DNA from 4 places in the Shinella sp. HY16 genome. Region 2 is predicted to be linked to each of the others. Evidence: predicted binding sites of a transcription regulator. Region 2 holds the regulator's gene; each other region holds the start of a gene.

Region 1 (2,196 bases), 1.3 Mb from region 2:
CAATGGGGCCATTTCATCGTGGCGCTCGCCTTCGTCGCCACCTTCATGGGCGGCTGTTCGGGCTCGACCTCCGGGGGGCTGAAGGCCTACCGTCTGATCATCCTCTTCAACTTCATCCGCACCGGCCTCTACCGCCTGATCTATCCGAATGGCATCCACGCCGTGCGCTACGGATCGATGACCGTCGATGCCGATTTCCAGCGCAGCGTCTTCCTGTTCTTCATCACCTATGTCGCGATCTCGGCCGTCGGCGCGATCCTGCTCGCCCTGATGGGCTACGACGTGCTGACGGCGATCTCGGCGGCCGCGACCTCGCTGTCGAATGTCGGTCCGGGGGTGACGCAGGCGATCGGGCCGGCCGGCACCTTCGCCGGGTTCCATGATGCGGCGCTCTACGTGCTCTCCCTGCTGATGCTGCTCGGCCGCCTCGAAATCCTGACCGTGCTGGTCATCCTCACCCCGCTCTTCTGGAAGAGCTGATTGCGGACGAGCCGCGCGGCGTTCTTGACTGTTGCCATGCTTCTTCGCATCCTGCCGCCAACCGCCCGGAGGAAGACGGAATGTTCGTGTCGAAGTCCCTGTTGCGCATGACCTTTGTCGCCGCGCTCGCGCCCACGCTCGCCCTTGCCGGCCCCCTTGCGGATGCGGCCAGGAAGGCCGAGGAGCAGGCGGCTGCCGGCGACACGGTCGGTGCGCACAATACGATCCGCGATGCCTTCGGCGCCTTTGCCGCCACGCTGCCCTTCTCGATCGGCAAAGCCGTCTTCGTTTCGGCCGCCCCGGAAGGCTACGGCATGTATGCTGTTCGGCCGGAGACGAGCTTCAAGGTCGGCGAGGCGCTGATCTCCTATGTCGAGCCGGTCGGCCTCACCTGGCGGCCGGCCGACGGGGGCCTGCTCGAATCGCACTTCACCGTCGACCTGGAGCTGCTCGACCCGAAGGGTACGGTGCTTGCCGAGCAGAAGGCCTTCGGCTCCTTCGACTTCAAGGGCAGCGTGCGCAACCAGGAGGTCTTCGCCAAGCTGACGCTCAATCTCAGCGGCCCGCCGGTGGGCGACTATGTGCTGCGCTATCGCTTCCGCGATGCTGCAAGCGGTGCCGTGGCGATCAGCGAGCAGCCGTTCAAGATCGTTCCCTGACCGACTTTTCCACAGGCACGCAGAGAATTGTGACAAGCCGGAATCCGCGCTTTCCAGCGGGTTGGCGGTCAATTATGACAGCGGCATGACAACCCCAGCCACGTAAGGGGCACCCATGCTTTCGCTGTTTCGCAAACTCATGCCGCGCGAGGACCGTTTCTTCGACCTCTTCGAGCAGCATTCCCGCACCGTCGTCGGCGCTGCCGAAGCCCTCCAGTTGCTCCTTGCCGGCGGGCCGGACATGGAAAAACACTGCAACCGCATCGTCGAACTGGAAGACAAGGCCGACGACATCACGCGCGAAGTGCTTCTTGCCGTGCGCCGCAGCTTCATCACGCCGTTCGACCGCGGCGACATCAAGGACCTGATCCAGTCGATGGACGATGCCATCGACATGATGCACAAGACGGTCAAGACCATCCGCCTCTACGAGCAGACGAGCTTCCAGCCCGGCATGCAGGAAATGGGCGAAGCCGTCGTCAAGGCTGCCCATCTCGTCGCCGAGGCCATTCCGCTGCTCGACAAGGTGGGCGTGCATGCCGGCCGCCTCAGCGCGATCGCCGAGGAAGTCACCCGCGTCGAGGGCCGCTCGGACGAGTTGCACGACCAGGGGCTGAAAGACCTCTTCAAGCAATACGGCAAGACCGATCCGATGGCCTATATCATCGGCAGCGAGATCTACGGCGAGCTCGAAAAGGTCGTCGACCGCTTCGAGGACGTCGCCAATGAAATCAGCGGTATCGTGATCGAGAACGTCTGATGGACGCCACCCTCGCCTTCCCGCTGCTCGTCGGCCTCGTCGGCATCGCGCTGCTGTTCGACTTCCTGAACGGCCTGCACGATGCGGCGAATTCCATCGCCACGATCGTCTCGACGCGCGTGCTGCGTCCGCAATATGCCGTCATGTGGGCGGCCTTCTTCAACTTCATCGCCTTCCTGTTCTTCGGCTTGCATGTCGCCGAAACGCTGGGCAAGGGCATCATCGATCCCGGCATCGTCAGCCCGCTCGTCATCTTCGCGGCGCTGATGGGCGCGATCATCTGGAACGTCGTCACCT
Region 2 (2,196 bases):
CCCGGATTCCGGCGACTCTTGTCACAGAGTCCACCGGTCTCTAGGTTAAAGACCAATTACTAGACTGCATGCGGCGGAACTAGTCAGCAAGAGAGTTAGGGCGTTCAGGTTCCGGACCCGTCCGGAGCACGACGAGGGATTCCCGCATCCTGAACGCCGAGCGGAGACAAAAACATGAACTGGACAGACGAGCGCGTCGAGAAACTCAAGAAGCTCTGGAGCGAGGGCCTGAGCGCGAGCCAGATCGCGGCGCAGCTCGGCGGCGTCAGCCGCAATGCCGTCATCGGCAAGGTGCACCGGCTGAATCTGCCCGGTCGCGCCAAGGCCGGCGGCACCCAGACCGCGACACGCGCCAAGCGTCCGGCTCCGGCGACGCCGCGTCCGTCGAACTTCGCTGCCCGTCCCGTCGCCGCCCGCCCGGTCGCCCGTCCGGCCGGCAACGCCATTGTCAAGGAAGAGATCGACGCCGATTTCGAAATGCAGGCCGAGACCCTTCCGGTTCCGGCCAACCGCAACAACGTGGTCGTACCGATGTCGCGTCGTCTCGAGCTGACCCAGCTCACCGAGCGCACCTGCAAGTGGCCGATCGGAGACCCGCTCAACGACGACTTCCACTTCTGCGGCAACGAGTCCCCCGACAATTCGCCCTACTGCACCTACCACCAGCGCCTCGCCTACCAGCCCTCGGCCGAGCGCCGCCGGATGCGATAACATCTACCACGGCAGAAAATGCGATGCGGACCCGAAAGGGTCCGTTTTCGTTTGAGATGGTGGTGCCTCTACTATTCCCCCAAAACGCAAACAGGCCCCTGAGGGCCCATTTCCGTCCTTGGGAGGAATTCCGTTCGCTCAGGTTTCCAGCGAATAGCCGGCGCCGCGGACCGTGCGGATGACGTCCTGCATGTTGGCGAAGTTGAGCGCCTTCCGCAGACGCCCGACATGCACGTCGACGGTGCGCTCGTCGACATAAATGTCATGGCCCCAGACCCCGTCGAGAAGTTGCGAGCGCGAGAAGACGCGGCCGGGCGAGGTCATCAGGAACTCCAGAAGGCGGAACTCCGTCGGGCCAAGGCGGACCTCGCGGGTGCGACGATGGACGCGGTGCGTCTCGCGGTCGAGCTCGATGTCGCCGCAGCGCAGCACCGTCGAGACAACCTCGGGCTTGGCACGGCGCAGCATCGCCCGCACGCGGGCAACCAGTTCCGGCGTCGAGAAGGGCTTGACGACATAGTCGTCCGCACCGGTGGCAAGCCCGCGCACGCGCTCGCTCTCCTCGCCGCGCGCCGTCAGCATGATGATCGGCAGACGTTCGGTTTCCGGGCGCTGGCGCAGGCGTCGGCACAGCTCGATGCCGGAAACGCCCGGAAGCATCCAGTCGAGGATGAGGAGATCCGGCATGCGCTCCTGCAAGCGCATCTCGGCCTCGTCACCGTTCAGGATCGTATCGACCTCGAAACCTTCCGCTTCCAGATTGTAACGGAGGAGAACGCTCAGGGCCTCCTCGTCTTCCACGACGGCAATTCTGGGCACCATGGAGTTGAACCTTGCTCTTTACTCGGACGCGTCGGCGACATCGGCCGCGACGACGGAGGTCGAGGTATCGTCCTTCGGACGCTCACCTTCCGGCTGCGAGCCTGTTGCCATGTAGTAGATGGTTTCGGCGATGTTGGTCGCGTGGTCGCCGATGCGCTCGATGTTCTTGGCGCAGAACAGGAGATGCGTGCAGGGCGTGATGTTGCGCGGGTCTTCCATCATGTAGGTCAGGAGTTCGCGGAACAGCGAGGTATAGATCGCATCGATCTCGTCGTCGCGCTCGCGGATCGCCTTGGCCTTCTCGATCGAGCGGGTGGCATAGACGTCGAGCACTTCCTTGAGCTGCATCAGCGCGAGCTCGGCGAGATGCTCCAAGCCGCGGGCCAGCTTGCGGGGCATGCCCGAGCTCTGGACGGCGATGACGCGCTTGGCGGTGTTCTTTCCGAGATCGCCGACGCGCTCCAGTTCGGCCGCGATACGGATCGCGCCCATGATTTCGCGCAGGTCCGCCGCCATCGGCTGGCGCTTGGCGATGGTGACGATCGCCTTGTCGTTGATCTGGCGCTCTGCCGTATCAAGGATGACGTCCTCGGAGATCACCTTCTGGGCCAGCGCCGCGTCGGTCGTGACGAGAGCGCGGACGGAATCGGCGACCATCTGCTC
Region 3 (2,196 bases), 800 kb from region 2:
GGCCGCATCGCGATAAGCTTCGCCGATCAGCTCCGGTTTCCGGCCGATGACGCCGCCGGACAGGAAGGCGGTCACGTTCAGCTTCTGCCAGACCTCCAGGTCCTCGCGCAGGACGATGGCGAACTTGGTATCGAACATGCAGGTATACTCCCGGGAAGAGGCTGCGGACCATTCCGCGGCCAATGCGATAGCAGGCGCGGTCGAAGGCCCGCTTGAACGTTCGTGCACGGAAAGGGACCGCATCCTCGTGGCGCCGGAACTCGCCGGCATCGAACGCATCGAGGCGCGCTTCCACGGCAAGGGCTTCGAGCCGCACCGGCACGACACTTATGCGCTCGGCGTCACAATGGCCGGCATCCAGACCTTCTCCTACCGCGGCGAGGCCCGCTTCAGCCCGCCCGGCAACGTGATCGTGCTGCATCCCGACGAGATGCATGACGGGGGCGCGGCCACCGAGGACGGCCTCACCTACCGCATGATCTACATCCCGCCGGAGCGCTTCCTGCCTGCGACCGCCGCGCGCGGGCGTACGCTGCCCTTCGTCGCCGCGCCCGTCATTGACGATCCGAAGCTGGCGGGCCTGCTGCTGGACGCCATCGGCAGCATGGATGCGGCAATCGAACCGCTGAAGCTCGACGAGCTGCTGGGAGAAATCGCCGGCCTTCTGCTCGACCATGCCGGCGCGCCGCAGGCGAAGATGGGCCGGCTCGCCCATCCGGAGGTGCGTCGGGCCTGCGATTTCCTCAGGGAAAACCTTTCCCGGCAGGTGAACTCCGCGGAGCTCGAACAGGTGACCGGACTGGACCGCTTCGCGCTGTCCCGGCAGTTCCGCCAGCTGCTCGGCACCAGCCCGCACCGTTATCTCGTCATGCGCCGGCTGGAGCGGGCAAAAACCCTGATCGCTGCGGGGGAAAGCATCGCCGAAGCCGCCTTTGCCAGCGGCTTTGCCGACCAGGCGCATCTCAACCGCCACTTCAAGAAGGCGCTCGGCATGACGCCCGGCCGCTTTGCGGCGCTCGCCATCTGATCCCAGAAATCCCCCGGACCGTCACGAAAGCGACAAGCAACTGTCAAGCAGCAGTCATGTGCGCCCCCTATCAACGGCCTCGTTTTGCCAACCCGATGGGGATATTCATGACCAGACATCTTTTTTCGACCGCCGCGCTCGCACTCCTGATGGCAACCGCCGCCGGGGCCAGCGACAAGGAATTTCCGGCCACGCTGAAGGCCCATGCGATCCTGCCGGCCAACACGATCATCGCCGCCCCGGCCGATGCCGCCACCTATCTGAAGACCTCGGGCAAGTTCACCACCGCCGACCGCAAGCGCACCGAGGCGCTCGGCACCGTCATGGGCAAGGACGGCGTGCGCGAGACCGGCCTGTCGCTGCCCTTCGACGGCCAGCCGATGCAGGGTTTCTCCGGCATCAAGGCCATGGAGGACGGCTCGTTCTGGACGCTTTCCGACAACGGTTTCGGCAACAAGCTGAACTCCACCGACGCCATGCTGATGCTGCACAATGTGCGCTTCGACTGGGACAAGGGCACGATGGAGCCGGTCAAGACCGTCTTCCTCTCGGACCCGGATAAAAAAGCACCGTTCCCGATCGTCATGGAAGGCGCTGAAAAGCGCTATCTGACGGGCGGCGACTTCGACGTCGAATCCATCCAGCCGGTTGCCGACGGCTTCTGGGTCGGCGAGGAATTCGGCCCCTACATCCTGAAATTCGACCTCGACGGCAAGCTCACCGACGTGATCGCCACCGAGGTGGACGGCGAGCCGGTCACCTCGCCGGACAATGCAACGCTCGCCGTGCAGGCCGATCCCACCAAGAAGATGCCGGCCTTCAACCTGAAGCGTTCCGGCGGCTATGAGGGCCTGGCGCTCTCCAAGGACGGCACGAAGCTCTACGGCCTCCTGGAAGGCCCGATCTGGGTGGACAGCGAGAGCGTCGAGCAGGCAGACGGACGGCCTGCGCTGCGCATCATCGAGCTCGACGTCGCCTCCCGGGCGTGGACGGGCCGCAGCTGGCTCTATCCGCTCGCCGAGGGCGGCGAGGCGATCGGCGACTTCAACATGCTGGACGAAACGACCGCGCTGGTGATCGAACGCGACAACGGCGTCGGCACTGCGGACAAGGCCTGCGCCGACGCCAAGGACCCCAAGCCCGGCTGCTTTGCCACCGCCTCGAAGGTC
Region 4 (2,196 bases), on a different contig from region 2:
CAGGTGAGGTGACACGTCTGCTGCTTTCCCTCGGCCATGAGGTGACGGCGCTCGACTTTTCCGAGGCGATGCTGAAGGTCGCACGGAAGAAACATGCCGGTGCCAAGGGCGTGCGTTTCCTGCTCGCGGATGCGGAAAACCCGATGGAGTCGGACGAGAGCTATGACGCGATCGTCTGCCGCCATCTGGTCTGGACGCTGACGACGCCGGTCGAGGCTTTTTCCGAATGGCACCGCATGTTGAGGCCGGGCGGCATCCTTCTGTTCTTCGACGGCGACTGGGCAGCACCGACCCGGCTCGGCAGGCTGGCGGGCCGGGCCATCGCCCTGCTCGACAAGGTCATCGGCGCCGATCCGCACTATGACGGCGCGATGAGCGCGCGCCATGTCGATATCATGGGCCGGCTGCCCTTTGGCGACGGGCTTACCGTTGAACGCGTCCAGCCGCTTCTGGCGGCGGTGGGGTTCCGCGATATCAAGATCGGCTCACATGGCCCGATCGCGAGGGCGCAGCGGCGCACGGCGGATCTGCGCAACAGGCTGCGCACACTGCTTTACCGCCGTTTCATTCTCTGCTGCCGGAAGTAACTCCGTCGGTTTCCGGCTCCACGGTCAGCTTGACGCGGTCGGCGGCAAAACGCGTGCGGGAGAACTGGACCGGAACGCCGTCAAGATCGGTGTTGACGGCCGTCGCCACAAGAATGATCGCCCCCGGTGAGAGCTTCAGGTGGCGGATGTCGTCGCCTTCGGCATGGATGGCGGATATTTCGGTCGAGCGGCGCACATAGTCGGACACACCTAGCTCCTGGAACGCAGCGGTGATGGAGCGTGTCCTTTCGTAGACGGTGTCGATCCCGCTGAAACGGTCCGCGGGGAAATAATGCGTGCCGCAGGAGATGGGCCGCCTGTCGGCGCTGTTCACGGTTTCGAGCCGCACGCAGGGCGCGCCGGCTGCAAGGCCGAGCGCCACGGCAACGGCGGCGGTCGCTGGCTCCGTCGCCGCCGCCAGTAACTGGCCTTCCAGATTGCGCGTCTGATTTCCGAGACCCTGCGAAAATCGGGTACGGCGGGAGATCGGGAAGCGCAGCCGGTCGCGCCGCTCGATGCGCGTGCCGATGCCCTGGATGGGGCGCACGATGCCTTCCTCTGCCAGTGCCGCCATGGCGCTGCGCACCGTGTGGCGGTTCACGCCGAAGCGGGCGGCGAGCGTGATTTCCGGCGGCATCATGCCGGTTTCGTCGAAATCGCCATTGTTGATCGCAAGGCGCATGCGGTCGGCGATTTGCCGCCAGAGCGCCACGCCCGATTGTCGTTCCACCATTTTCGCCCCCGCGAAACCCTCTGTCACACCCTTGTCATCCCGGCCCTTTAAGACGAGACTTAGATGTTCGGTTGTCTAGATTAATAGACATTTGGAGAGAAGGCAATGACATCAGTTCAGAAATCTGCCGCAAGCGCGGGGGACGGCCGGCAGAGGGCCATGGGTCTCTTGGCGAAGGCGAGCCGGGCCGAGTTGCAGGCGGCTTTTGACGCGCTGGCGGAACAGCCCGCCGTACAGCCGGTGCGCGGGCCGGAAACGGGCCTCGTCATGATCCGCGGCCGCATCGGCGGCGGCGGTGCGCCGTTCAATCTCGGCGAGGCGACGGTGAGCCGCGCCAGCATCCGCCTTCAGGACGGCACGGTCGGCCACGGCCAGGCGCTCGGCACGGACGGCGCCAAGGCGCGGCTTGCGGCGATCTTCGATGCGCTCTTCCAGCAGCCGGCCCACCAGGCTGAGGTGGCGGCGCTGCTCGAAACCATCGCCGCGCGCATTGCCGGCGAGGACGCCGAAAAGGCCCGCCAGACGGCCGCCACGCGCGTCGATTTCTTCACCATGGTTCGCGGAGAGGACTGATGACATTGGATACGCTCGCTTTTGCCGGCGGTTTTGAGGAGCCGGTGTTCGAGGCCCAGGCCGTTTTCCGCACGCTGATGGACTGCATGGCTCGCCCGGGCACGATCGGCGATGTCGCGGCCTCGGTCCTGCCGCCCGCGCCGCTGAATGCGACGGCCGGCGCGGTCGCGCTGACGCTGTGCGACCATGACACCGCTGTCTGGCTGACCCCGGCGCTCGCCAATTCCGCGCTGCCCGGCTGGCTCGCCTTCAATGCCGGCGCGACCGTCACCGAGGAGCGCCAGGACGCCCGCTTCGCCTTCA

What was found. Region 2 encodes PhoB, which activates phosphate uptake and scavenging genes when phosphate is short. Its sites were predicted from a motif close to TGTCATNNANCTGTCAT; they were not measured.
Region 1: a site for PhoB is predicted at 1,214-1,230, ahead of K0P03_RS07135 (DUF47 domain-containing protein). Genes of this name have one in related genera too.
Region 3: a site for PhoB is predicted at 1,069-1,085, ahead of K0P03_RS04505 (esterase-like activity of phytase family protein). Genes of this name have one in related genera too.
Region 4: a site for PhoB is predicted at 1,342-1,358, ahead of phnF (phosphonate metabolism transcriptional regulator PhnF). Genes of this name have one in related genera too.

What each region holds. Positions count from the first base shown of each region.
Region 1 is NZ_JAHYXL010000001.1:1,433,116-1,435,311, reverse strand. Features, by position in the region: gene K0P03_RS07145 (TrkH family potassium uptake protein) at 1-480, shown strand, start outside; gene K0P03_RS07140 (hypothetical protein) at 561-1,139, shown strand; gene K0P03_RS07135 (DUF47 domain-containing protein) at 1,255-1,899, shown strand; gene K0P03_RS07130 (inorganic phosphate transporter) at 1,899-2,196, shown strand, end outside.
Region 2 is NZ_JAHYXL010000001.1:110,351-112,546, reverse strand. Features, by position in the region: gene K0P03_RS00540 (GcrA family cell cycle regulator) at 175-711, shown strand; gene phoB (phosphate regulon transcriptional regulator PhoB) at 850-1,533, opposite strand; gene phoU (phosphate signaling complex protein PhoU) at 1,552-2,196, opposite strand, start outside.
Region 3 is NZ_JAHYXL010000001.1:912,613-914,808, reverse strand. Features, by position in the region: gene K0P03_RS04515 (DUF2000 family protein) at 1-138, opposite strand, end outside; gene K0P03_RS04510 (AraC family transcriptional regulator) at 137-1,027, shown strand; gene K0P03_RS04505 (esterase-like activity of phytase family protein) at 1,135-2,196, shown strand, end outside.
Region 4 is NZ_JAHYXL010000003.1:389,435-391,630, forward strand. Features, by position in the region: gene K0P03_RS28195 (class I SAM-dependent methyltransferase) at 1-587, shown strand, start outside; gene phnF (phosphonate metabolism transcriptional regulator PhnF) at 565-1,320, opposite strand; gene phnG (phosphonate C-P lyase system protein PhnG) at 1,426-1,893, shown strand; gene phnH (phosphonate C-P lyase system protein PhnH) at 1,893-2,196, shown strand, end outside.